DNA from 3 places in the Alistipes megaguti genome. Region 2 is predicted to be linked to each of the others. Evidence: riboswitches for the same ligand, from Rfam matches in the RefSeq annotation. Region 2 holds a riboswitch; each other region holds the start of a gene.
What was found. Region 2 has a riboswitch for cobalamin ahead of PUQ42_RS01345 (TonB-dependent receptor). Riboswitches for the same ligand answer to the same signal wherever they lie in the genome.

Region 1: it holds a riboswitch for cobalamin, as region 2 does, so the genes downstream of both, nrdD (anaerobic ribonucleoside-triphosphate reductase) here and PUQ42_RS01345 (TonB-dependent receptor) in region 2, are expected to answer to the same signal.
Region 3: it holds a riboswitch for cobalamin, as region 2 does, so the genes downstream of both, PUQ42_RS05300 (YncE family protein) here and PUQ42_RS01345 (TonB-dependent receptor) in region 2, are expected to answer to the same signal.

What each region holds. Positions count from the first base shown of each region.
Region 1 covers NZ_CALUHA010000014.1:14,940-22,786, reverse strand. Annotated here, with positions in the region: gene PUQ42_RS05270 (GtrA family protein) at 1-123, opposite strand, end outside; gene PUQ42_RS05265 (ArnT family glycosyltransferase) at 120-1,841, opposite strand; cobalamin riboswitch at 1,942-2,138, shown strand; gene nrdD (anaerobic ribonucleoside-triphosphate reductase) at 2,318-4,432, shown strand; gene nrdG (anaerobic ribonucleoside-triphosphate reductase activating protein) at 4,416-4,889, shown strand; gene PUQ42_RS05250 (threonine/serine exporter family protein) at 5,084-5,851, shown strand; partial or broken gene PUQ42_RS05245 (threonine/serine exporter family protein) at 5,848-6,327, shown strand; gene PUQ42_RS05240 (DUF6064 family protein) at 6,496-7,230, shown strand; gene PUQ42_RS05235 (RagB/SusD family nutrient uptake outer membrane protein) at 7,502-7,847, shown strand, end outside.
Region 2 covers NZ_CALUHA010000003.1:6,586-14,432, reverse strand. Annotated here, with positions in the region: gene PUQ42_RS01350 (DUF5074 domain-containing protein) at 1-377, opposite strand, end outside; gene PUQ42_RS01345 (TonB-dependent receptor) at 384-2,390, opposite strand; cobalamin riboswitch at 2,429-2,626, opposite strand; gene PUQ42_RS10300 (hypothetical protein) at 2,945-3,145, shown strand; gene PUQ42_RS10295 (DUF4143 domain-containing protein) at 3,243-3,968, shown strand; gene PUQ42_RS01335 (hypothetical protein) at 4,462-4,683, opposite strand; gene PUQ42_RS01330 (hypothetical protein) at 4,907-5,269, opposite strand; gene PUQ42_RS01325 (helix-turn-helix domain-containing protein) at 5,281-5,577, opposite strand; gene PUQ42_RS01320 (Fic family protein) at 5,803-6,690, shown strand; gene PUQ42_RS01315 (MalY/PatB family protein) at 7,092-7,847, opposite strand, start outside.
Region 3 covers NZ_CALUHA010000014.1:25,621-33,467, reverse strand. Annotated here, with positions in the region: gene PUQ42_RS05310 (AsmA family protein) at 1-2,655, opposite strand, end outside; gene PUQ42_RS05305 (GNAT family N-acetyltransferase) at 2,652-3,164, opposite strand; cobalamin riboswitch at 3,229-3,423, shown strand; gene PUQ42_RS05300 (YncE family protein) at 3,528-4,583, shown strand; gene PUQ42_RS05295 (hypothetical protein) at 4,606-5,532, shown strand; gene PUQ42_RS05290 (TonB-dependent receptor plug domain-containing protein) at 5,540-7,594, shown strand; gene PUQ42_RS05285 (DNA alkylation repair protein) at 7,591-7,847, shown strand, end outside.

The DNA of each region.
Region 1 (7,847 bases), on a different contig from region 2:
ACCCGCCGAATTGGCCACATACTTGTTCAGCCGCAGCCACTCCTTGCAGACGTAGGTGATTCCGAAATCGACGAATACGCCGGAGCCGCCGACTACACAGAATTTCAGAAACTGTTCGATCATAGTCGTTTGTTCAACCCGTCGACGCGCGTCGAAACGGGTTTGCCGTTAAACCAATTCGTATAGCCCGTCCGGCAGAGGGCGAAGCCCACGTCGAACTGTTCACCGGCCAGCTGTTCCGGGACCGTGAAGCGCACGGGGAGCGTCAGCGTCGCTCCGGCGCCGAGCGTGAAGCGCGCCCCGGTCGGGAACTCCTCGACCCGGAAGCGGCCGTGCTTCCAGAGAATATGGAGTCCGATCGGACCCTCGCCGACGCGAATCTCATAACGATAGGGGTTCATGATGCGCAGTTCGAGGTCGAGCACCTCGCCCGGAGCAACCCGTTCGGGGAGTCCGCTGAAAGCGATGTCGACCCGCCGCACGGGATGGAACGAGCGGTCGACGAACCACGAGAAGGTGCGGCCGTTGGCCAACTGAATGGTCTGCACACCGGGGAGCGTGTCGGCCTGCCGTGGACACTCGACCAACACTTCGCGTCCCGCAAAGCGCGTATCGTCGTCACGAAACTGCCACTGATGGGTCCGGTAGCGGATATTGGGCTGACAATAGGCCTCGCCGCCGGTGTAGAAGCCATACTTGGCCGCAATGGCGTAGCCGTCGCAGAAGATCACGGGACGGCCGTGCGCCTCGCGGGCAATGGTGCCGTAGCTTTCGGGGTTGTGGAAGACCTCGAAGCGCAGATCGGTCGGGTTGAAGATCATCACCAGCCGCACGACGACGACCAGCACCAGCGTGACGCCGCCGGCCCGCATGACGTAGCGACGCGTGCGCGGGTGGCGACGCGCATAGTCGAACAGCAGCCACAGGAGCCCGAACGTCGAGACGATGACCCACTGCGGCTGGACGTATCCGCGCAGCGACGAGAGCAGGAAGAAGCCGATGAAACCCACGGGCAGCAGCCGCAGCAGACGTTCGAAGGGCGTCCGACAGCGGGTCTTGCGCCAGGCCTGGACCCAGAGCGGCACGAAGAAGGGGTTGAAGACCACGAGCATGTTGACGAGGAAATCCGTCACGTAGCTCACGCGGAAGACGGCATTGCGGCCCGAGAGGTGGTAGGCGAACGAAGCCCAGTCGTGGTGATATTGCCACAGCAGATGCGGCACGAGCAGCAGCAGGGCCACGGCACCGGCCAGATAGAGTCCCGGACGGAGGAAGAGCCGGCGGGGCGTCACCGCCAGGGCGAAGAGAACGACCAGCGCCCCGTGGTACTTGCTGTAGGCCATCAGCGCCATCGTCACCCCCAGCCACAGCCAGGCGCCGCGCCGCTCCTCGGTGAAGCGGCGGAAGGCCCCGAGGAAGAGCGCCGTCGTGAAGAGCAGCGGACCGTCGGGCACGGCGATAAAGCCGTAGAGCTGCAGCATGAGCGTCGAGGCGGCAACCATGCAGTACAATGCGGCGTCACGGCGCGAGGCATCCGCCGGGCGGATCAGCCGCCACAGCACCCAAAGATAGAGCGGCTGCAGCAGCGTGAAGAAGAGGCGCACGCCCAGTTCACCGCCGGCGAGGTGTTCGCCCAGCCAGACCAGCAGTGCCGTCATGGGCGGATGGTCGAAATAGCCCCATGCCAGGTGTTCGGCGAACATGTGGTAGTAGGCCTCGTCGTTGGCCAGCTGGGAGAACCCCGCCTGCAGGAGGTTGCACACCCACCAGACGCCGAGCCAGAAGAGGACCAGCGTGTCGGGTCCCCACGCGGCATATCCCGTTTTGAGCGATGCTTTCATACCGCGGCAAAGGTAGGAATTTTTCTCGGGATTGCGTCGATGTTGATACATTGTTCATTAAAAAAAGCCTCCGGCGTTTGCAAACCCCGCAACAATTCCTATCTTTGTTCCCGAGCAAGGTTCCCAGCCGGCGGCTGCCGGCCCGGGATCAAAAGGGAACTCCTGTGCAAATCAGGGACTATGCCCGTAGCTGTAAGCTCCGCAAAAGGCTGCACACTCTTTGCCACTGTTCCGGCAGGAACGGGAAGGCGTGCGGCGGGAGCGAGTCAGAAGACCTGCCTTGCCGGACAGGCCGTAGTCCTCGGGACGTGGGACGACGCCGCAACATTTTTTTACACTTTTTATAATACATACGACTCCGGACGCCGACAAGGCGGCTGCCGCGCATCGTCTTCGGGCCGTTTGGTCCGCAACGTGCCCGGGGCGTCGACCGTCGGCCGGAAGCGATGGCACAACCTTTTAACTACGGAACCAGTATGGGCATTTCGGAACTCTGCATTGTCAAGCGCGACGGGAAACGCGAGGCGTTCTCCGTCGAGAAGATCAAACGGGCCGTCAGCAAGGCCTTCCTCTCGGTGGGCGGGTATGCTACGGACGACGACCTCACGTCGGTATTGAGCCGCGTGCACGTCGCCGACGGTATGTCCGTCGAGGAGATTCAGAACCAGGTCGAGGTGGCCCTGATGGCCGAGCGCTACTTCGCCGTGGCCAAGAGCTACATGCTCTACCGCCAGCGCCACACCGAAGACCGCGAGGAGCGCGAAAAGCTCCGCTTCCTGACCGACTACTGCGCCGCCTCGAACCCCGCCACGGGGTCGAAATTCGACGCCAACGCCAACGTCGAGAACAAGAACATCGCCACGCTGATCGGCGAGCTGCCCAAGCAGAACTTCATCCGCCTGAACCGCCGCCTGCTCACCGACCGCATCCGTGAAATGTACGGCCGGGAGCTGGCCGACAAGTACCTCCACCTGCTGAACAACCACTTCATCTACAAGAACGACGAGACGTCGATGGCCAACTACTGCGCCTCGATCACGATGTATCCGTGGTTGCTCGGCGGCACGATCTCCATCGGCGGCAACTCGACGCGCCCGACCAACCTCAAGTCGTTCTGCGGCGGATTCGTCAACATGGTCTTCATCGTCTCGTCGATGCTGTCGGGGGCCTGCGCCACCCCCGAGTTCCTCATGTACATGAACTACTTCATCGAGCAGGAGTACGGCGAGGACTACTACACGCGGGCCGACGAGGTGGTCGACCTCTCGCGCAAGCACCGCACACTGGACAAGGTCATCACCGACTGCTTCGAGCAGATCGTCTACTCGATCAACCAGCCCACCGGGGCGCGCAACTTCCAGGCCGTCTTCTGGAACATCGCCTACTACGACCGCTGCTACTTCGAGTCGCTGTTCGGCGAATTCCGCTTCCCGGACGGATCGGCACCCCACTGGGAGTCGCTCTCGTGGCTGCAGAAGCGCTTCATGCGGTGGTTCAACCGCGAGCGCACGAAGACCGTACTGACCTTCCCGGTCGAGACGATGGCCCTGCTCTCGAAGGAGGGCGACGTGATGGATCCCGAGTGGGGCGACTTCACGGCGCAGATGTATGCCGAGGGCCACTCGTTCTTCACCTACCTGAGCGACAACGCCGATTCGCTCTCGTCGTGCTGCCGCCTGCGCAACGAAATCCAGGACAACGGCTTCAGCTACACGCTCGGCGCCGGGGGCGTCTCGACCGGCTCGAAGAGCGTGCTGACCGTCAACCTCAACCGCTGCATCCAGTACGCCGCGCGCAACGGCATGCACTACCTGAAGTTCCTCGAAGAGGTGGTCGACCTGGTGCACAAGGTCCAGACGGCCTACAACGAAAACCTCAAGACGCTGCAGGCAAAGGGGATGCTGCCGCTGTTCGATGCCGGCTACATCAACCTCTCGCGGCAGTATCTGACCGTCGGCGTCAACGGACTGGTCGAGGCGGCCGAGTTCCTCGGGCTGGAGATCTCGGACAACGACCGCTACGCCTCGTTCGTCGAGGAGGTGCTGGGGCTCATCGAGCGCTGCAACCGCAAGTACCGCACGAAGGAGCTGATGTTCAACTGCGAGATGATCCCGGCCGAAAACGTCGGCGTGAAGCACGCCAAGTGGGACCGCGAGGACGGATACGCCGTGCCGCGCGACTGCTACAACTCGTACTTCTACGTCGTGGAGGATCCGTCGCTGAACATCGTCGACAAGTTCCGCCTCCACGGTCACCGCTACATCGACCACCTGACCGGCGGTTCGGCCCTGCACCTCAATCTGGAGGATCATCTCTCGCAGGAGCAGTACCGGCAGCTGCTGCGCGTGGCGGCCCGCGAGGGGTGCAACTACTTCACGTTCAACATCCCGAACACGGTCTGCAACCACTGCGGGCACATCGACAAGCGCTACCTGCACACGTGCCCCGAGTGCCACTCGACCGATCTGGACTACCTCACGCGCGTGATCGGCTACATGAAACGCGTCTCGAACTTCTCGGCGGCCCGCCAGCAGGAGGCCTCGCGCCGCTTCTACGCCCATAAACCGCAGACCGATGCTCCGCTATCATAACTTCGACATCGTCTTCGCGGAGATCCCCGACGAGACGACGCTGGCCGTCAACCTCACCGGCTGCCCGAACCGCTGCCCGGGATGCCACAGCCCCCACCTGCAACGCGATGCGGGGCAACGGCTCGACGAGCGGGAGCTCGCGGCGCTGCTCGACCGCTACGGACACTCGGTCACCTGCCTCTGCTTCATGGGCGGCGATGCCGCACCGCTCGAGGTGGCCCGGCTGGCCGCATGGGTGCGCCGCACGTGGCCCGCGCTGCGCGTGGGCTGGTACTCGGGGCGCGAACGGCTGCCCGAAGGGGTGGCCCCCGAGGTATTCGACTACGTGAAGCTCGGCCCCTGGATCGAACGCTGCGGCCCGCTCAACGCCCCGACCACCAACCAGCGACTCTACCGCGTCGATCGCTGCGGAGGGATGACCGACATCACCGCACGATTCCGACGACATACCGCCTGACGTTCCCGGGAGCCGGAGAAACCTTACGAGATTAGAGATTAGATGAGTAACCCCGCGTGTCGTCTGCCATACGACCCCTTCCGGCTCCCGAAGAACGCCCCGACTGCCGCCTCTCCCCCGCAACGGGATGAGGCGGCATTTTTTTCGTATCAAACGAACAGAATTATCCGAAAAAGATTATTTTTGCGATTATCATGAAAACCAGGCACGAACTGACCGAAATCCTCGACTTTATCGCCGAATATGCGACCTATCTGCTCGGGTCGGGAGTCCACACCTCCCGCGCCATCCGCAACTCTCAGCGCATCGGCCGTTCGTTGGGGGTCGACGTCCAGTTGTCGAGCTTCCAGCGCAGCACGATCCTCACGGTGCGCGACGACGAGTCGGGCGAGGCCATCACCCGCGTGGTGCGCATTCCCTCGCTGCCGATCAGCTTCGAACGCAACTCCGACCTGAGCGCCCTGAGCTGGGACGCCCTCGACGAACGGCTGCCGCTGGCCGAAATCCGCCGCCGCTACGACGAACTGACCGCCAAACCGTTGATCGACCCGATCTTCGTGCTGCTGACCGTGGGGCTGGCCAACGCCTCGTTCTGCCGCCTGTTCGGCGGCGACTGGACGGCCATGGCCATCGTCTTCACCTCGACGCTGGTCGGCTATGCCGCCAAACAGCGCATGCAGGCCCACGGCGTCAACCACTTCCTGATCTTCATCGTCGCGGCATTCATGGCCTCGCTCTGCGCTTCGTCAGCCCTGCGATTCGACTGCACGGCCGAAACGGCCCTCGCCACAAGCGTGCTGTTCCTCGTTCCCGGCGTCCCCCTGATCAACGGCGTGATCGACATCGTCGAAGGGCACATCCTGATCGGATGCAGCCGCCTGATCAACGCCCTGCTGCTCATCATCTGCATCGCCATCGGCCTGGCTGCCACCCTGCTCATGGTTAAAGACTCGCTGCTATGATCGCCGTGGACATCCTGCTCGACGGGCTCTTCGCAGCCGTGGCCGCCATCGGATTCGGCGCCATCTCCGATCCGCCGATGCGCGCCTTCCCGCGCATTGCCCTGCTGGCCGCCGTGGGCCACGCCCTGCGCTACTGTCTGATGAACTATGCCGATATCGACATCGCCTCGGCCTCGCTCTGTGCCGCGATGGTCATCGGATTCGGAAGCCTCTGGCTCGGATGCGGTGTCCGCTGCCCGATGACGGTGTTGTACATCCCGGCGTTGCTGCCCATGGTCCCGGGTATCTACGCCTACAAAACCGTCTTTTCGCTGATCATGTTCCTGCAGTCGCTCAACGACCCGGGGCAGGGCATGCAATACATGCAGCTCTTCTTTCTGAACGCCACGGTCTCGCTGAGCGTCATCGCGCTGCTGGCCGCCGGGGCCACGCTGCCGATCTTCGTCTTCAAGCGGGAGGCCTTCTCGCTCACGCGCCGGCGCCGGGCCGGACGGAGCGCCGCGGAACCGGACGGCGACGCTCCTGCGCCCCGGAAGGATTCCGCAGCCAACAAGGAAGAGCGGGCAAAAACGACGGGGAGCGTCAGCAACGAGACAACCGGGGAATCCGACGCCCCGATAAACAATCCGCAATAGCACGAACCGATGGAGACCTTCTGGAGTACGATAGCCGCCTATAACGCTGCGACATGGCCCGCACAACTGGTGCTGACCGGCATCGGAGTGCTGCTCACGACGCTGCTCGTCCGTCGTCCGTCGCGCGGCGTGCGGATCGCCATGAAGCTCTACATGGCGCTGCTCAACTTCTGGATCGCCGGGGTCTACTTCCTCGTCTACTGCGAGCCGCGCCAGTATCACAGCCCCCAGGCGCTGTTCTGGGCCATCATGGGGTGCATCTGGCTCTACGACCTCATCGTCAAACACGCCTCGCTGGCTCGAACCGGCCACCATGCCCGCTTTGCCCGGGTGCTCTTCGTCATGCCGTTCCTCTATCCGCTCTGCTCGCTGGCCCTGGGACGCACCTTCCCGGAGATCACCTCGCCGGTGATGCCCTGCTCGGTGGCGGTCTTCACCATCGGCGTGATGCTGGCCTTCTCCGAGCGCATCAACATTGTCCTGGCCATGTTCCTCTGCCACTGGGCACTGATCGGCCTCTCGAAGGTCTACTTCTTCGGCATCCCGGAGGACTATCTGATGGCCTGCAGCGTCGTCCCGGCGCTCTATCTCTTCTTCCGCGAATACATCCAAAGCCTCGAAAACCAGCCCGCAAAACCCTCCCCGCGCGTCCTCAACGGATTGCTGGGACTTCTCTGCGCAATCATCGGCGGATTCTTCGCCTTCACGCTGCTGCACCAGTTCAACCTCTTCTCCGAAATATAACCCGATCCGTTTCAAGCGGGAGGATGCCAATCGCAAGAAAAATGCCGGCCGATTCACCATCGGCCGGCATTTTTCTTCCGGGCTGTTCCGGAAAACGGAAATCCGCTCTCCCGGATGCCGCTTACAGGCTCCCCTCTTACGGAAACACCGGAACGTCCGGCATCCCGATTAAAGGTTGCATCTCTTCCCGGAAGACCGCTTTGTCTATGGGCAGACTGTAAACTCATACGCTTGGGCATCTTCTGACTTGAGTGCGAAAATGATCAAGTATATGCAGTCTGTGCCGGGAGTCGCCGCGGCGATCAATACGACGGGATCTTATCCCATTCGGCCCTCTATCTACAATCAGCTGAAATTCGCCTGCTTCGATCTCCCGGGTGTTTCGCAGATGTGTTTCATGCGTGCCGCCGAGATGTATCTCATCGAGACCGAGGCGCTCTGCAAGCAGCAGACTCCGGATGAGTCAACGGCTCGAAATCTGCTCTACACGGTCAACTCCGCCCGCGATGATGCCTATACGCAAACTGCAGCCTCGGGGCAGGAGCTGATCGACGAGATTCTGCTTACACGGCGTATGGAGTTGTGGGGCGAAGGTTTTTCCTGGTTTGATCTGAAGC
Region 2 (7,847 bases):
CTGCCGATGTGTCGGGCCGTGTAGACGTCCATCACCTCGACCATGTTCGAGCAGTTCACCACGACGTACAGGCGGCCGTCGTGGATGGCAATGTCGTTGCCCACATCGCCCAGCTCCTTCACCACGTCGGGGTTGCGCTCCGGATAGATGTTGCGCAGATAGCCGCCCGTGCGGAAGTCGAAGTGGTCAACGGTGCACTTGTTGCTGCCCATGTTGCCCTCGTTGACGAGGAAGAATCCCTCGATGCGCTCCGGATTCGTCGGCAGCGCGACGAATTCCGCCTCGGAGCGGATCATCGGCAGCTCCTTCCGGCATCCGGCGAGCAGCAGGACGAAGAGTGCGACAGTTATAACGCGATATCGTTTTCGCAGATTCATAATGACTTAAAAGGTATATTGCACGATCAGCCTGAAGTTGATGCCCGGCATCGGGTAGCAGACCACCACTTCGTATTGCTGGTCGAACAGATTGTTCACTTCGAGCGTCGTTTTCAGGTCGCCGCCCCACAGCCGCCAGTTTTTCGCCACCGAGAGGTCGCTCGTGTACCACGGCAGCTGATAGTTGCAGGGGATATTGGCCTGCGACGAATAGCGTTCGCCCGTGTAGATAAAGCTGTAACTCGCCTCCCACGTGCGCCATGCGGCATTCAGCACCGCCGAACCGCTGTGCCACGGGATGTAGGGAATCTGTCCGCCGTAGAATTCGCTTCCTGAATCGGTAAAGTCCTGCGCTTGCTGGTAGGTGTAGTTCAGCCGGCCGACCATCGAGAGGGCGCGCCCCGCGGTCCACTCCGTCTGCACGGCAACATCGACGCCTCGGATCTCCACCTTGCCCAGATTGACCATCGTCCAGCGGAAGAAGTTCGACGTAGGCGTGGCCACGATCTTGTTCTCCACCTCGTTGTAGTAGACGTCGGCCTGCATTTCCAGCGCACGCAGCCACGTGCGGGAGAACTCCTTCCGGTAGGTGAAGCCCGCATTGTACTGGGTGGTGAATTCGGGGTCGAGGTTCGCATTGCCCACGAACGTGTAGTAAAGGTCGTTGAGCGTCGGCATACGGAATATGCGCTTATAGAAGGCGCGCAGGTTCAGGTCCGCCCCTCCGAACGGCCGCCACGAGATGATGACCGCCGGAGTGAGTTTCCGTTTGTCGGGAGCCGTCTCGCCTCGGGTGCGGTCGCGAACCAGCGTGCCGAGCAGGCTCGCCTGCACCTCCACGCGGTCGAAGCGGAACGCCGTGGCCGCGGCCGCCAGCATCGTGTGACGGCGGGGATAGACGAAGTCGCGCAGGTCGGCGTCCAGCAGGTTGAACTGATAGTCGACCGAGAGGTTCGCCTCCCACCACGGGAAGATCGTGAAGCGGTTGGCGGCGGAGAGGTACGCCTCCTGCTGGTAGTAGCGGTTGTTCGTGTACATCAGCGACTCGTCCTTGTTCGGATCGGCCAGATAGTGCAGGTAGTCGTAAGCGTACTTGGCATTGGCCATCAGGCTGTACCATGAGGTGAAATCCTTTTTGAAGGCTCCTTGCACGAAGAAATTGGTGTCCCACTGGCGGTCTTCGTGCGAAAACTTGTTGCGGACGACAGCACCGGGGTATCCGCGTTCCGAGTTGTAGAAATAGACTTTCGCCCGCCAGTAGCCGCGGTTCATCCGGCCGTAGAGACCACCCTCCGCCCGAACGGCGTTCACGTCGCCGTTGCGCCGCACGGCGGTCGTGTCGTAACCCTCCTGCATACGGTAGGTGAACCTGTAACGGCCCGACGAACGGAGGTATTCCGCACTGAGCGAGCCGTTCACCTGCCCGCCGAGTTTCTGCTCCCAGAGCAACGCCGGATTGACGACGCCGAACGAACCGGTCTTGAACGAAGCTTTCAGACGGTGGGTTTTGCCCGCTTCGAACCGCGGCGTGCGCGATTGCAGGTAGATGGAACCCGAGGAGCCGAAGTCCTTGGCGGGCTGGAACACGGCGCTTTTCTGCCCATTGTAGAGCGTCACCGACTCCATGTTGTCGAGCGAGAAGCGCCCCAAATCGACCGTGCCGTTCTGAGCGTTGCCCAGTTCGATACCGTCGTAGAAGACCCCGACGTGGTTGGTGCCCATGCTGCGGATGTTCACCGTTTTCAAACCGCCGACGCCTCCGTAGTCCTTGATCTGGATGCCCGAGAAGTAACGCAGCGCGTCGGCTACGTTGTGCGAATTGAGCCGCTGGAGGCGTTCGCCCGAGAGCTCCTGCACGGGAATCACTTCCCTGCGGATAACATGGCCCGTCACAACGACTTCCTGTACATGTTGAAGGCTATCCAAACGCCCTTGCGCATGTACGCCGCCCGGAATACCTTCCCCCGCAAAAATCAGGAAGAATAACAAGAATCTATAATACCTGCCAAACATTTATATAAATATCCAACCGACCGATCCACGAGTACGGTTAAATCCATAAAACATTGGCAGGTCTTCTGACTGACTCCTCATCCGAAACCTTCCCGGTAAAAAACCAGTGGTACAGATTTTTCGGATGATTGAAGGAGCTTCACAGCAGCGGGTCTGTCCGGGATTCCCACCCGGTTCCCTTTTAATCCCATGACTCGGAAAGAGCCATATCCGGAACCAATCGGCTGCAAAGATAATATTTTTTTTCAGCATTCAAAATTTCTGCAACCGCGAATTTTATGCAAGTTCCCAATTATCACAACCCGTAAATATCCGATATCTCATTTCAATACAGATATTTATCCATCGCAATCCATATCCCGTATTCAGCTTTGTAACCTTCCGCCATCATAGGCTCCGACACACGGAAGAAGCGCAATTCGCCCGGAGTGTAATCAAGTTACAAGATCCGGATACCCGAGAAGGTTATTTGGCCACTGCAACGTACCAAGCCCTCGCTTCTGCTCAAGGGAGAGACGCCGCGACTGGTCGACGAATGGCAGGTTGCCCCCGTATTGTGGGATGCGGTCCGTAATGCCGTGGACGAAAGAGGGTTAAAAGGGCAGTTTATCCTGACTGAATCAACTATAATAGACGATACGGAGATCATGCATACAGGAACCGGCAGGATATCGAAAATGTCCATGTATCCGATGAGCCTTTACGAATCCGAAGAGTCGAACGGTAAGATATCGTTGAAAGAACTGTTGATATAGACGGTTCAGTTCGGAACTCTCCATTGAGGAGCTTATTTTTGCAGCCTGCCGCGGCGGATGGCCTGCATCGTTGGACGAAATGAGTAATCGGGCCAAGTTGCTGATCGCAAAGGATTATCTGGACGTTATCTGTAACGAGGATATTTCGAAAGAGGATAAGATCCGGCGCAATCCTGCTTTGACGCGGCTCATCATGCGTTCATACGCCCTCAACCTTTGCACACTGGCGAAAAAAACAAGCATACTGGCAGATGTCTCGGTTGAGATGGAAGGCTCCTCCATGAAAACTTTCGATGACTATACGAGTGCGCTGAAACGGTTTTTCGTTATTGAAGATATAGAGGCATGGTATCCCGCCATTCGGTCAGCGACAGTCATCAGAAGCGGGGAAAAACGATGCTTCGTCGATCCGTCGATAGCCATCGCGGCGATGGGCGCATCACCCCGAAGTCTGGAGGTCGACCTGAAGACGTTCGGATTCATATACGAATGCATGTGCATCCGGGACCTGAGAATATATTCACAGGCATTAGGCGGGAATTTGTCCTACTACCAGTATCGGTATGGCCTGGAAGCCGATGCGGTTTTGCAGCTGGATGACGGCAGATATGCGCTTATCGAGTGTAAACTCGGCAGCAGGGAGATAGACGAAGGTGCAAAACACCTGCCCGAACTAAAAGGCCTTGTCGAACGGCAGAATAAACAAGAAAGACAAATGCCGCTGCGGCTTCCGGACCTGATGATCGTATTGACCGGAGGAAACATGGCCTATACACGCGACGATGGGGTCAAGGTGATCCCTTCAGGTTGTCTGAAGGATTAGCCGGGAGAATTTAGTCAACGAGTTTTTTTCCTGCGAAAGCTATCGGAATTTCCTGAATATGCTCAGGTAAGAGATAATAATATCATATCTATTTTACGCACTATGGGTAGTATTCCAATAAATGTGTCTGAAAGTAACAATGGCCACATATCTGAAAAATCTGTAGAGTTACTCCTGCCTTTGTACGATTTATTTTTGGGAAGCCATTTGCCATAGATATAGATATTCCGCTCAAGATAGAGCGTGTGCAGGTCATATGAGATGACCCACAGACATAACGAGTGGTCACCTCGAAGATTGAATGTCAGATCACGGAAAGCTGCTTTCGGGAAGCGGACGTCCTGCGTGTAGAAGCGCCCCTTGTAACCCGCAGGCGTCGCTTCACACAAGTAGACGCTAAAAGTACTGAACAACCAGCGGAGAATCCTCCGCCGGTTCTCGGGATATAGACTCTCAACATAAAAGCGATGGTAGTAAATCATCTCCTGCTGCTTCAACGTAAACGATACCTCCGGGCAAAATAGGCAACAACGCCCGGAATGTGCTTTTTGTAATAGGGCTGATTCTCCCGGCACCACGTGGCGAGCTGCTGCTTCGTGGTAAAGGGACGATGCCAACTGCGTCCCGACATAATACGATCCAACTCGGGAGCCAAGCGCTCGACAAAATCTCCGACGGTCCAGCCTTCCCAGATGTGTTTCTGAAGGTCAATCATACCAAATCCATTTTGAAGTTTGACATACGGTTCATGGGCCGGTCCCATTTAGGAAAGAAGGTGCCGACCACGGGCAGATACACAGCGGCGGGACCAACCGGAGACACTTTTCGGACGATACGACCCGAACGGGTGGAGATCGTGCGAAAAGGGCTTCAAGGTGCAGGCGCGCTGCTATCTTAGCCCGCGGTCGGCACTTGCGGAATAACCTTATACCCCACTGTCAAACTTTTTGCTCATCCGGTCCAACTACAATCCGGGGAGTACGTCGCAGCGCATTCTGCAGATTGCGCTGGTTGATCCGGTAAACGAGCATTAGCAGATCATAGGCGCTGTACAGGAATTGCCGCCGATAGATCTTGGGGCGAATCAGCCGTTTTTGACGGTAATGGGTCAGCGTTTCGGGACGAATATCGAGGACTTCGCAGGCCGCATCGGCCGTCAGGAATAACGGCTCGTCGCTTTGACTGCACAGGTATTCAAAAAGCAGCAAACTTTTGCTCAAAAGAAAGTTCGTCTTGATGAGACGTTCGAGCTGTTCGGAGGAGACAAGCCGATAGATGCGGGGATTTTGTTTGGTTTCCATGAGTAACAGATTTATTGATTCAACAATTCGAGTTTCCCGCGGCGGCGTATCTTGCGGATGAACTCCTGCACCTCGGAGAGCAGGCACATGCGCCGGGCTCCGATGTTGAAGCCGACGAGCAGCCCCTGTTCGCGGAAGCGGCGCACCTGGCGTTCGCTCTGGCGGAGCAACTGGCAGACCTCCGCAAAATCGAGGATCGGATCGCCTTCGAGCTGGCTCCGGTGATCCTCCATGAAGTGTACGATCTCGAGGATCTCTTCGACCGTCCGCAGAATGCGGGACAGGTCATCCGTGTGTTGATTTTCCATCTATGTCGGGTTTGGTTTCCACGGCAAAAATGGGACAACCCCGAAACTCGTTTATCAGTGTTTGAATCAATTATATGTTTTCCCAGATCCGAAACCCGGAGATTTCTTGTTCCCGGCAATCCATCAGAGAGCAGAACAAAATTCCCATAATTTGCCGGCATCGGCAAAAATCATTATATTTGGGTCGGGAATCGACCGTTTCACTTGCCGATACGACGTTCGATTATGGAGTACATTTCAGTCGCGGCATTCGCCGCAAAGTACGGCATCGCGGAACGCACGGCCCGCAACTACTGCGCCTCGGGAAAGATCGAGGGAGCCTTCTTGACGGGCAAGACCTGGAATATCCCGGCAGATGCTACATTGCCTCAGCGCAAGCCGCGAGCCGGGCATATCATGCCGTTGTTGGAGGTGCTGCGTGAGCAGAAGACGATGCGTCTCAAGGGCGGCATCTACCACCGCACGCAGATAGACCTCACCTACAACTCGAATCACATCGAGGGCAGTCGGCTGACCCACGACCAAACACGTCATATCTTCGAGACCGACACGGTGGGTGTCGAGGGCGAGACGCTACGCGTGGACGATATCCTCGAAACCACAAATCACTTCTGCTGCATCGACATGATCATCGACCGGGCCACGGAGCCGCTCACCGAGGCTTTCATCAAGGAACTGCATGCACAACTCAAGTCCGGCACGTCGGACAGCCGCAAGGAGTGGTTCGCCGTGGGCGAATACAAGCGTCTGCCCAACGAGGTCGGCGGCATGGAGACTACACCTCCCGAAGAGGTACACCGCGAGATGAAGCGACTCCTAGCAGAGTACAACGCCCGGCGGAGCAAGACGCTCGACGACATCCTCGACCTGCACCTGCGTTTCGAATGCATCCACCCGTTTCAGGACGGCAACGGCCGTGTCGGACGCCTTGTGATGTTCAAGGAGTGTCTGGCGGCCGGCATCGTTCCCTTCATCATCACCGACGACCTCAAGATGTTCTACTACCGTGGTCTGCAACAGTGGCCCGCCGTGCGTGAATATCTGCGCGACACCTGCCTCACGGTGCAGGACAACTACAAGGCGTTGCTCGACTACTTCCGAATCCCCTACTGAACCGCCAGAACAATCTCCAGGCAAATTACACAATCAGAGGTATCCGGGTGGACACAAACGACTATCTGCCGAACTAAATCTTTGATTTATTTATATTTACACACAGTATACTACTTACAAAATTCGGCAAAAAAATCCGCAGGTTCGTTTCCAATTCGGTTGCAAAATCAGGGAATTTTAGTAACTTTGTAACAACCAAGTGAATACAAGGGAAAACAGCGAAAAAAGGTTGTGGCCTATTCGGTGTATCTAAAAATTTTTACAATCTTAACATATTGATATATTGGCAATTACGATATGGGTTCAGTTATCGTTCTCTCCGCCAGGTCCGCGGATCGACCAGACAAAAAACGCTGCAAATCACTTGATTTGCAGCGTTTTTTCATATCTTTTGCCCCGGTTCACCGTCTACGACCGGTCGAGCGGACAAACGCCGCGAAACGCTTCAGACCCTCGTCGAGTCGCGTCCGCGGGCAGGCGATGTTCCAGCGCATGAAACCCTCCCCTTCGGCTCCGTACATCGTTCCGGCATTCAGCCACAGCCCGGCCTCGTCGACCAACCACCGTTCGAGCTCCTCCGATGCAAGTCCCAGCACCCGGCAATCCATCCAGACCAGATAGGTCCCTTCGAGCTCCGCAATCGGGAAGTCGGGCAGCTGCTCCCGGCAGAAAGCCCGCATGTGCCGGTAATTCGCATGGAGATAGCCGACCAGTTCGTCGAGCCACTCCCCACCCTCGTTGTAGGCCGCACGCGTGGCAATGACCCCGAACGGATTGACGTCGCAAACCTCGTTGTCGTTGATGGCCCGGTCGATTCGTGCCCGCAGCCGGTCATCCGCACAGACGATGTTCGCAATCTGCAGCCCGGCGATATTGAACCCCTTGCTCGGAGAGACACACGTCACGCTGTGGCGCAGGAACTCCTCCGACATCGAAGCAAAAGGCGTATAGCGATGCCCCTCATAGACCAGTTCGCAATGGATCTCATCGGCGACGACCAGCACTCCGTGACGGATGCAGATCTCGCCCAGGCGCTGCAGTTCGTCGCGCCGCCAGACCCGCCCGACCGGATTGTGCGGATTGCACAACAGCATCACCTTCACCTGCGGATCGGCCGCCCTGCGCTCCAGATCCCCGAAATCCATCTCATAGGTATC
Region 3 (7,847 bases), on a different contig from region 2:
GGCCTCGGCCGTGAGTTTCTCGGCCTGCTTCTCAGCCTCCTCGACCAGCTTGTCGCCGGCCTTCTTGGCCGCCAGTTTGGCCAGCGCCCCCTTCTTCGAGGCCTCCTCGACCAGTTTGTCGCTCTGCTGCTGGGCCACCTCGATCAGCTTTTGTCCCGCGTTGCGGGCCTCCTGACGCAGATTCTCAGCCTGCTTGGCAATCTCCTCCGAGAGCGATTCGCTGCCCGTCAGCTTCTGGATCTGCTCGTTGACCACGTTGGTTACGGCCTCCTGAACCGCCTCCTTCACCCCGAGCGTGATCTTCGGCGAGGTGAACGTTCCCCCGATATTCACGGCCACGTTCTGCAGCACACCGCCGCCCGGAATGGCCACCTTGGCCTGGTAGTCGATCGTCTGGTCGAGCCCCGTCGAACCCGAAAGGTTGACGTTTACGTCGCCGATCTTCAGATCGAAGGGCGAAGTGTTCACCCGGCCGTCGCGGATCTCGAAGCGGATCTTCACATCCTTGGCCTCGATCTTGCGCAGTTTATCGTTGCCCAGCGCATCGGCCATCGCCTCGAAAGCCTTGATGTTCTGGATATTGATATTCTCCGAGCGGATCTCGCCCGAGGCGTTGAGCGTAGCGAGGTCGGGCGACATAGCCGCATCAAGAGCCGTGGCCAGATCGAGCGACAGCGAATAGTTGCCGCCCGTCTTCTCGAAGATCGGCACTAACTGCTTGACCATCTCCAGCTCCTCGAACGTACGCTGAAACGAGGCATTCGCAAAGTCGGCCTTGAGCTTCAGGGCCGGACGCTTCGGATCGGAGGCCGTCGAGTAGCTTCCCGAGGCCGAGGCCTTGCCTCCGAAGATGCCCAGCCGCAGGCCGTCGAGCGACAACGTACCGTCGGCCATGCTCATCTCGCCCGTGATGTTTTCGATGGTCATCTTCTGGAAGAGGACCTTCTTCAGATCGGTATTGAGCGACAGACGCAGGTTGCGCGGAATCTCCAGGGCGGAAGCCGTCGTATCGGCAGCCTCGGCCACCTCCTCCGCAACCTCCTCCTCGGCGGCGGCATCGTCCGACTCGCTGCCCGGAAGCGCCGCCATGATCTCGTTCAGATCCAACAATTCGGACTTCACGTAGAGACGTCCCGAAAGCTCCTCGCCGCGCAGCAGATAACCCAGATAACCGCTCAGCTGGCCGTTGGCCGACAGATCGCTGCGTCCGACCGTCAGGCCGAATTCGCCGAGGGTCATCGCCGCCGGGGTGATCGTTGCCGCGGCCCGACGGATCTGAATCGGCGGCAGGTTTTCGAGCGTCAGTCCCAATTGCTCGAGCACGAACGTTCCCTTGGCGCCCAGCGACTCGTAACGGTTCTTCTCGATGTCGGACATGCGGCCCGAGAGCTGTACGTCGGCCGTAATGACACCCTCGAGTTCAATCCCCTTCTCCAGCGGATAGACCTCCTTGACGGCTCCCAGATCAATCTTGCCGTCGGCCGTGGCCCGGAACGTCGGGTCGCTGGCCAGATTGGTGGCATAGAAGGTGGCCGCGAGTGAGTTGCCGGCCATCTGCAGGCCGAATTTCGAGAGGTCGATCTCCGTGCGGTCCATCACGCCGCCCGGATTGGCGATGCGCGCCTCGAGGTTGATGTCCGTAACGGCCTTCGGCAGCGACGCATACTGGAAGCTGCCGTTGCGCACCGAGGTCTTCAACTCGAAGGCCGGCAACTGCGAGCCGCGCATCTCACCACGGGCCCAAAGCGAAAGATCCAACTCGCCGCCGGCCGTCAGATTCTTGAACTCCCGCGTATAGAAGGCCGGGATGAGCGACAGCACATCCTTGAACTGCACGCCGTCACAACCGGCCTTGAGGGCCATGGCCACGGCGTCGTCCTTCATCTCGACCCAGCCGTCAAGCCCCACCTGGATGGCGTTCAGCCGAAAGGTATTCTTCGAGAAGGTGAAGTGCATGTTCTTCAGATCGGCGTCGATGTCGGCCACCAGCTCCGCCTCGGCATTGCTCAGCAGCGGAATACCGCCCGAAACGAAATTCGTCCGTTCGGTCTTCAGACGCAGATCGAGCTGCGTGCGTTCGGCCGACATGTCGCCGCGCAGGCGCAACGACAGCGGATCGGTCGAGAAGCTCATCCGCGTCGAATCATCCTCGTAGCGGATCACGGCTCCCGAGATGCGGAAGTCGCGCACCGAAAGGCGGAACGACGAGCCGCCCTCTTCGGAGGGTTTCTCTTCGGCAGCCGGCTCCTCTTCGGAGGGTTTCATCACATCCCAGTTGACGGCGCCGTCGGCCATCTTGTGGGCGTGCAGCGCCGGATCGGCCAGGATGACCTTCGTCACCTCATACCCGCCATCGCCGAAGAGCGACAGGAGATTCACCACCACCGAGATGCGCCGGGCGGCCACGATCGTGTCGCCGACGAACGGCTCCTCGGCGCCGACGAGCGTCAGCCCCTTCAGCTCGACCGAAGCGTTGGGGAAGTGGCGCAGCAGGCTGATGTCGAGTTCCTCGAAATCGAGCGTGGCCGTGAGCATCCCGTTGGCTTCCTTCTTCACAATGTCGGCAATCTTGCCCCGCAGAGCGAACGGCACGATGAGTGCGATCGCCAGAATGACCACCACAATCGTGGTCAGAATCTTTGCAAACTTTTTCATCCCTTATCCATGTTGGAGACGAAAACCGTAGTCTCCGCCTCGTTGAATCCACATTTCCGGTAGAGGGCCCGTGCCGCCGTACGGCGGGGATTGGAGGTAAGCATCAACCGCTCCGCCCCGATCTCGCGGGCCAGGCCTTGCGCCGCCTCGACCAGCGCGTGTCCGGCTCCGCAGCCGCGGGCCGCGGCGTCGACCACCACATCCTCGATCCAGGCCTTGCGCCCCGACGGTGCGTCATACCACACCAGCGTCAGCACGCCCACGATCCGGCCGCGCGCAACGGAATCATCCGCACAGGTCGGCGTCGTCGACCCGGCCGCCATCGCGGCCTCTGGCGCCTCGGCCTCCCGAGCCACAAAGAGTGCCGTTGTGGGATGGGCCAGCATCTGCCGTACCCGCTCTTCGAGGGGCGCCGCAAGCCGCGGGGAGAGTTGCGGGAGCAACCGGCAAAACGCCTCCTCCAACTCGGCGGAAAACCCCTTCACACGATCGACAACAAGCAACTTCATCCGGTTATTTTTCACAAAGATAACCTTTTTGTCGAAAACAGCATGGTGTTCCGCGGAAAAAAGCGTACTTTTGTCGCGCTGCGGTTCCGGGACGGGAGTCGACCGTCCGGGATTAAATGGGAATGCCGTGCAAATCGGCAACAGTTCCCGCTGCTGTAAGTTACGTGTACGGTCCGGCACTCTCGGCCACTGCCCCACGGGGCGGGAAGGCGCCCGACCGGTAACGAGTCAGAAGACCTGCCGCGGCATTCCGGTCCGAAAACCCCGCGGTGAATGGGGTTCGACGCGAATCTTCACCCCTTCCGCCGAACGCCGCCCTCCGCCCGGGCTCGGGCTCGGGCCTTCAAAAACCAAACCGGACGGATGAAACACGCACTGCGACATATGCTGTTGCGGAGCCTTCTGCTCCTGACGGGAGCCCTCTCCACGGGCGCCTGCATGGAGTACGGGCCCCAGGCCGAAGAGGCGTTCGACCTCCGCGGCCGCGGCCTCTTCATCACCTGCGAGGGCAACTTCATGTGGGACAACGCCTCGCTGTCGTACTACGACCCCGAGTCGCGACGACTCGAAAACACCGTCTTCCTGCGCGCCAACGGCATGAAACTCGGCGACGTGGCTCAGTCGATGACCCTTCACGACGGAAAGGGCTATGTCGTGGTCAACAATTCGGGGGTGATCTACGTCATCGACCCCGACACGTTCCGCATCACAGGACTCATCGAGGAGGTGGTCTCGCCGCGACAGATCCTCTTCGTCGACGAGCAGACGGCCTACATCTCGGACCTCTATGATCCGCGGATCACGGTCGTCGACCCGCGCACCAACCGCATCCGCTCGCGCATCGACATGAACGGCCACCGCTCGACCGAACAGATGGTCCTCTCGGGCGACCGCGTACTGGTCAACTGCTGGTCGTACGACAACAAGATCCTGGCCATCGACACCCGCACCGAACGGCTCGTCGACTCGCTGACCGTGGGCTGGCAGCCCAATTCGCTCGTGCTGGACCGTCACGGCAAGCTCTGGACCGCCACCGACGGACGGTCAGGCGAGGCCCCGGCCCTGTGGCGGATCGACGCCGCGACGCTCGAGGTCGAGCGCCGCTTCGAACTGCCGGCCGACCGTCCGCCGTCGCGGCTGACGCTCGACGCGGCCAACGACCGCCTCTACTTCATCGCCCGCGACGTATGGCGCATGTCCACGCAGGATGAAAGTCTTCCGGCGGAGCCCTTCCTCCCCTACGCCGGGACGCTTTACTACGGGCTGGGGATCGATCCCGACACGGGCGAGGTCTACGTCGCCGACGCCATCGACTACGTGCAGAACGGCGTCGTCTACCGCTTCACGGCGGAAGGGCAGCCCGTCGATACGCTCCGCGTGGGGGTCATCCCCGGCAACTTCTGTTTCAAACGACTCTGAACCACCAGACAAACATCCGATCATGAAAAAGATATCCCTGAAACACGGCGCGTGGCTCCTGATCGCGACCACGGCCTGCAACTCGAGCGAGACGATCACCACGGTCCGCGAGGAGTTCCCCACCTCGAAGGTTCTCGAATACACCCCGGCTCCGGGACAGTTCATCAACAGCACGCTGGCCGGCTTCCCGCAGGAGCCGATCACCACCCCCGAAGCGGCCGCCGCCTACGCCTCGGCCCGTCTGACTCGGGGCGGTGAGCCCGACTCCGGCACCGAAACCGTCACCTACGGATTTGTCTCGCTCGGAGGCTGGGGCGGATACATCATCCTGGGATTCGACGAGCCGGTGCCCAATTCGGGCGGTGCGGAGTACGACCTCTACGTCACGGGCAACTCCTTCAACGGTTCGTCGGAGCCGGGCATCGTCTCGGTGGCGCAGGACACGAACGGCGACGGTTCGCCCGCGGGCGAGACCTGGTACGAACTCAAGGGAAGCGAGGAGGCCCGGGTCACGCGCGGCTACGAGGTCACCTACACCGCACAGGAGGACGGTTCGGTCGCCTGGACGGACAACCGCGGCGGCAGCGGAACGATCGAACGCACGATCCATACGCAGAGCTACATTCCGGCCTGGGTCGGCGAGCTGACCTACACGGGAACCCGCCTTCCGGACAACGTCGTCCCCGACGAGCAGACCGGCATCTACGACATTCAGTCCTTCGCCTGGGGATACGCCGACAATTCGTCGACGATCGACGGTGCCGGGTCGAAGAACCGCTTCCGCATCGCCAATGCCGTCGACGGGGAGGGAAATCCGGTCGACCTGCGGCAGATCGACTTCATCCGCATCCAGACCGGCGTGAACTGCACGGCCGGCAACGGCGTGGGCGAAATCTCGACCGAGGTGTGCGGCGTGGGCTGCTACCGCACCGTCACCCGAACCGAATAGCGAGGCGGTGAGGAGCGTTGCCGTCATACTCGCCGCACTGCTCTGCACGGGGAACGTCCTGGCGCAGCGCGACTCCACGGCCCGCACCGTGGCCATCGAGCAGGTCGAGATCGCCGGGCGCCGCCCGATGAAGGAGATCGGCGTGCAGCGCACCGTCCTCGACAGCGCCATCCTGCGCGAGAACATCTCCTCGTCGCTGGCCGACGCCCTGAGCGCCGGCTCGACCCTCTTCATCAAATCCTACGGCCGCGCGACGCTCTCCACGGCCTCGTTCCGCGGCACGGCCCCCTCCCACACGCAGGTCACCTGGAACGGCATGAAGGTCAACTCGCCGATGCTCGGACAGGTGGACTTCTCGCTCATCCCCTCCTACTTTGTCGACCGCGCGGCGATCTACCACGGGGCCAGCTCGGTGGGGATCACCGGCGGCGGTCTGGGCGGCGCCATCACGCTGGCCACCCGCCAACCCGACCGGGAGGGGCTCTCGCTGCGCTACATCCAAGGCATCGGGTCGTTCACCACGTTCGACGAATTTCTGCAGCTGAGCTACCGCGGCCGGCGCTGGAGCTCCTCGACGCGACTGCTGGCCAGCACCTCGGAGAACGACTTCCGCTACCGCAACTACGACTCGAAACAGTTCACGACCGATGCCGACGGGCAGATCGTCGGAAGTTACTACCCGCTCGTGCGCAACCGCAACGGCGCCTTCCGCGACCTGCACCTGCTCCAGGAGCTCTACTACACGTCGGATCGCGGCGACCGCTTCTCGCTGGCGGCATGGTATCTCGACACCGACCGCGGGCTGGCCCTCTTGTCGTCGGACCGCAACACCTCGCGCGAAAAGCGCAACTCGCAGGCCGAACGCACGCTGCGGGCCGTCGTCTCGTGGGACCGCCTCTTCGGCGGGGTGAAGGTCGGGGCCCGCGCCGGCTACACCTACGACGATCTGCGCTACCGCATGGAGTCGGACCCCGACGGGGCGGGCAACTTCATCCCGGTGACCGACGCCCGGAGCCGGATCCACACCCTCTTCGTCCGGGCCGAGGCCGAATACGCGCCGAACGAGCAGTGGCTCTTCGCGGCCAACCTCTCGGGCCACCAGCACCGCGTCCACAGCGGCGACCTCTCGGTGATCGACGCCACGACGGGCCGACAGGCCGATACGCTCTACCGTCAGGAGCGGTTCGAGTTGTCGGCCTTCGCCTCGGCCAAGTGGCGTCCGGTACCGCGACTGGGGGTGGCCGTCGACCTGCGGTGGGAGCTCTACGGCGACCGCTCGACGCCGCTCATCCCGGCGCTGTTCGTCGACTGGCAGGCCTCCCAACGCGGCCATGTCGTGCTGAAGGCCTCGGCGGCCCGCAACTACCGCTACCCAACGCTCAACGACCTCTACTTCCAGCCGGGCGGCAATCCGGATCTCGACCCCGAACGCGGCTGGACGTGGGATGCCGGCGTGGAGTCGACGCTCCGCAGCCGGCGCAGCTCGCTCCGCCTCTCGGCCACGCTCTTCGACTCGCGCATCGACGACTGGATCCTCTGGATCGCCACGGCCAAGCAGGGGGTCTATACGCCGATCAACATCCGCCGCGTCCACAGCTACGGCGCCGAGGGCAAGATCACGGCCTCGACCTCGACCGCCTCGGGGTGGCGCTTCTCGGCGGACGGCAACCTGGCCTGGACCCGCTCGATCAACCGCGGCGACAAGTTCTCCGAGGCCGACGAGTCGGTGGGCCGCCAGCTGGTCTACATTCCGGTCTGGTCGGGGGCCCTCACGGCCCGGGTGGCGTGGCGCCGCTGGGTGCTGAGCTACAAGTGGCAGTGGTACAGCGAGCGCTTCACCATGTCGAACAACGACCTCGGCGCGCTGGGACGCGTGCCGGCCTACGTAATGAACGACCTGGCGCTGGAGAAGAGCCTTGAGTTCCGCCGTCTGACGCTCTCGCTCAAGGGGTGCATCTACAACCTCTTCAACGAAGAGTACCAGTCGGTGTTGGGGCGCCCGATGCCGCGTCTGAACGCCTCGTTCTTCATCGGTCTGACCCCAAAATTCCGCAATCCATGAAAATCCGCGAACAGCTCCTTGCGATGGCCGACCCGGCCTACCGCGACTTCAACGCCTCGCTGATCCCCGGCATCGGGCCCTCGATCGGCATCCGCATCCCCCGCCTGCGGGCCCTGGCCCGCGAAATCGCCCGCAGCGATGCGTGGCGCGACGTGCTCCGCGACGACAACTGCCCCTACCACGAGGAGCGCATGCTGCAGGGGTTGGTCATCGGCGAGGTCCGCTGCCCGGTCGACGAAAAGCTCGAACTGGT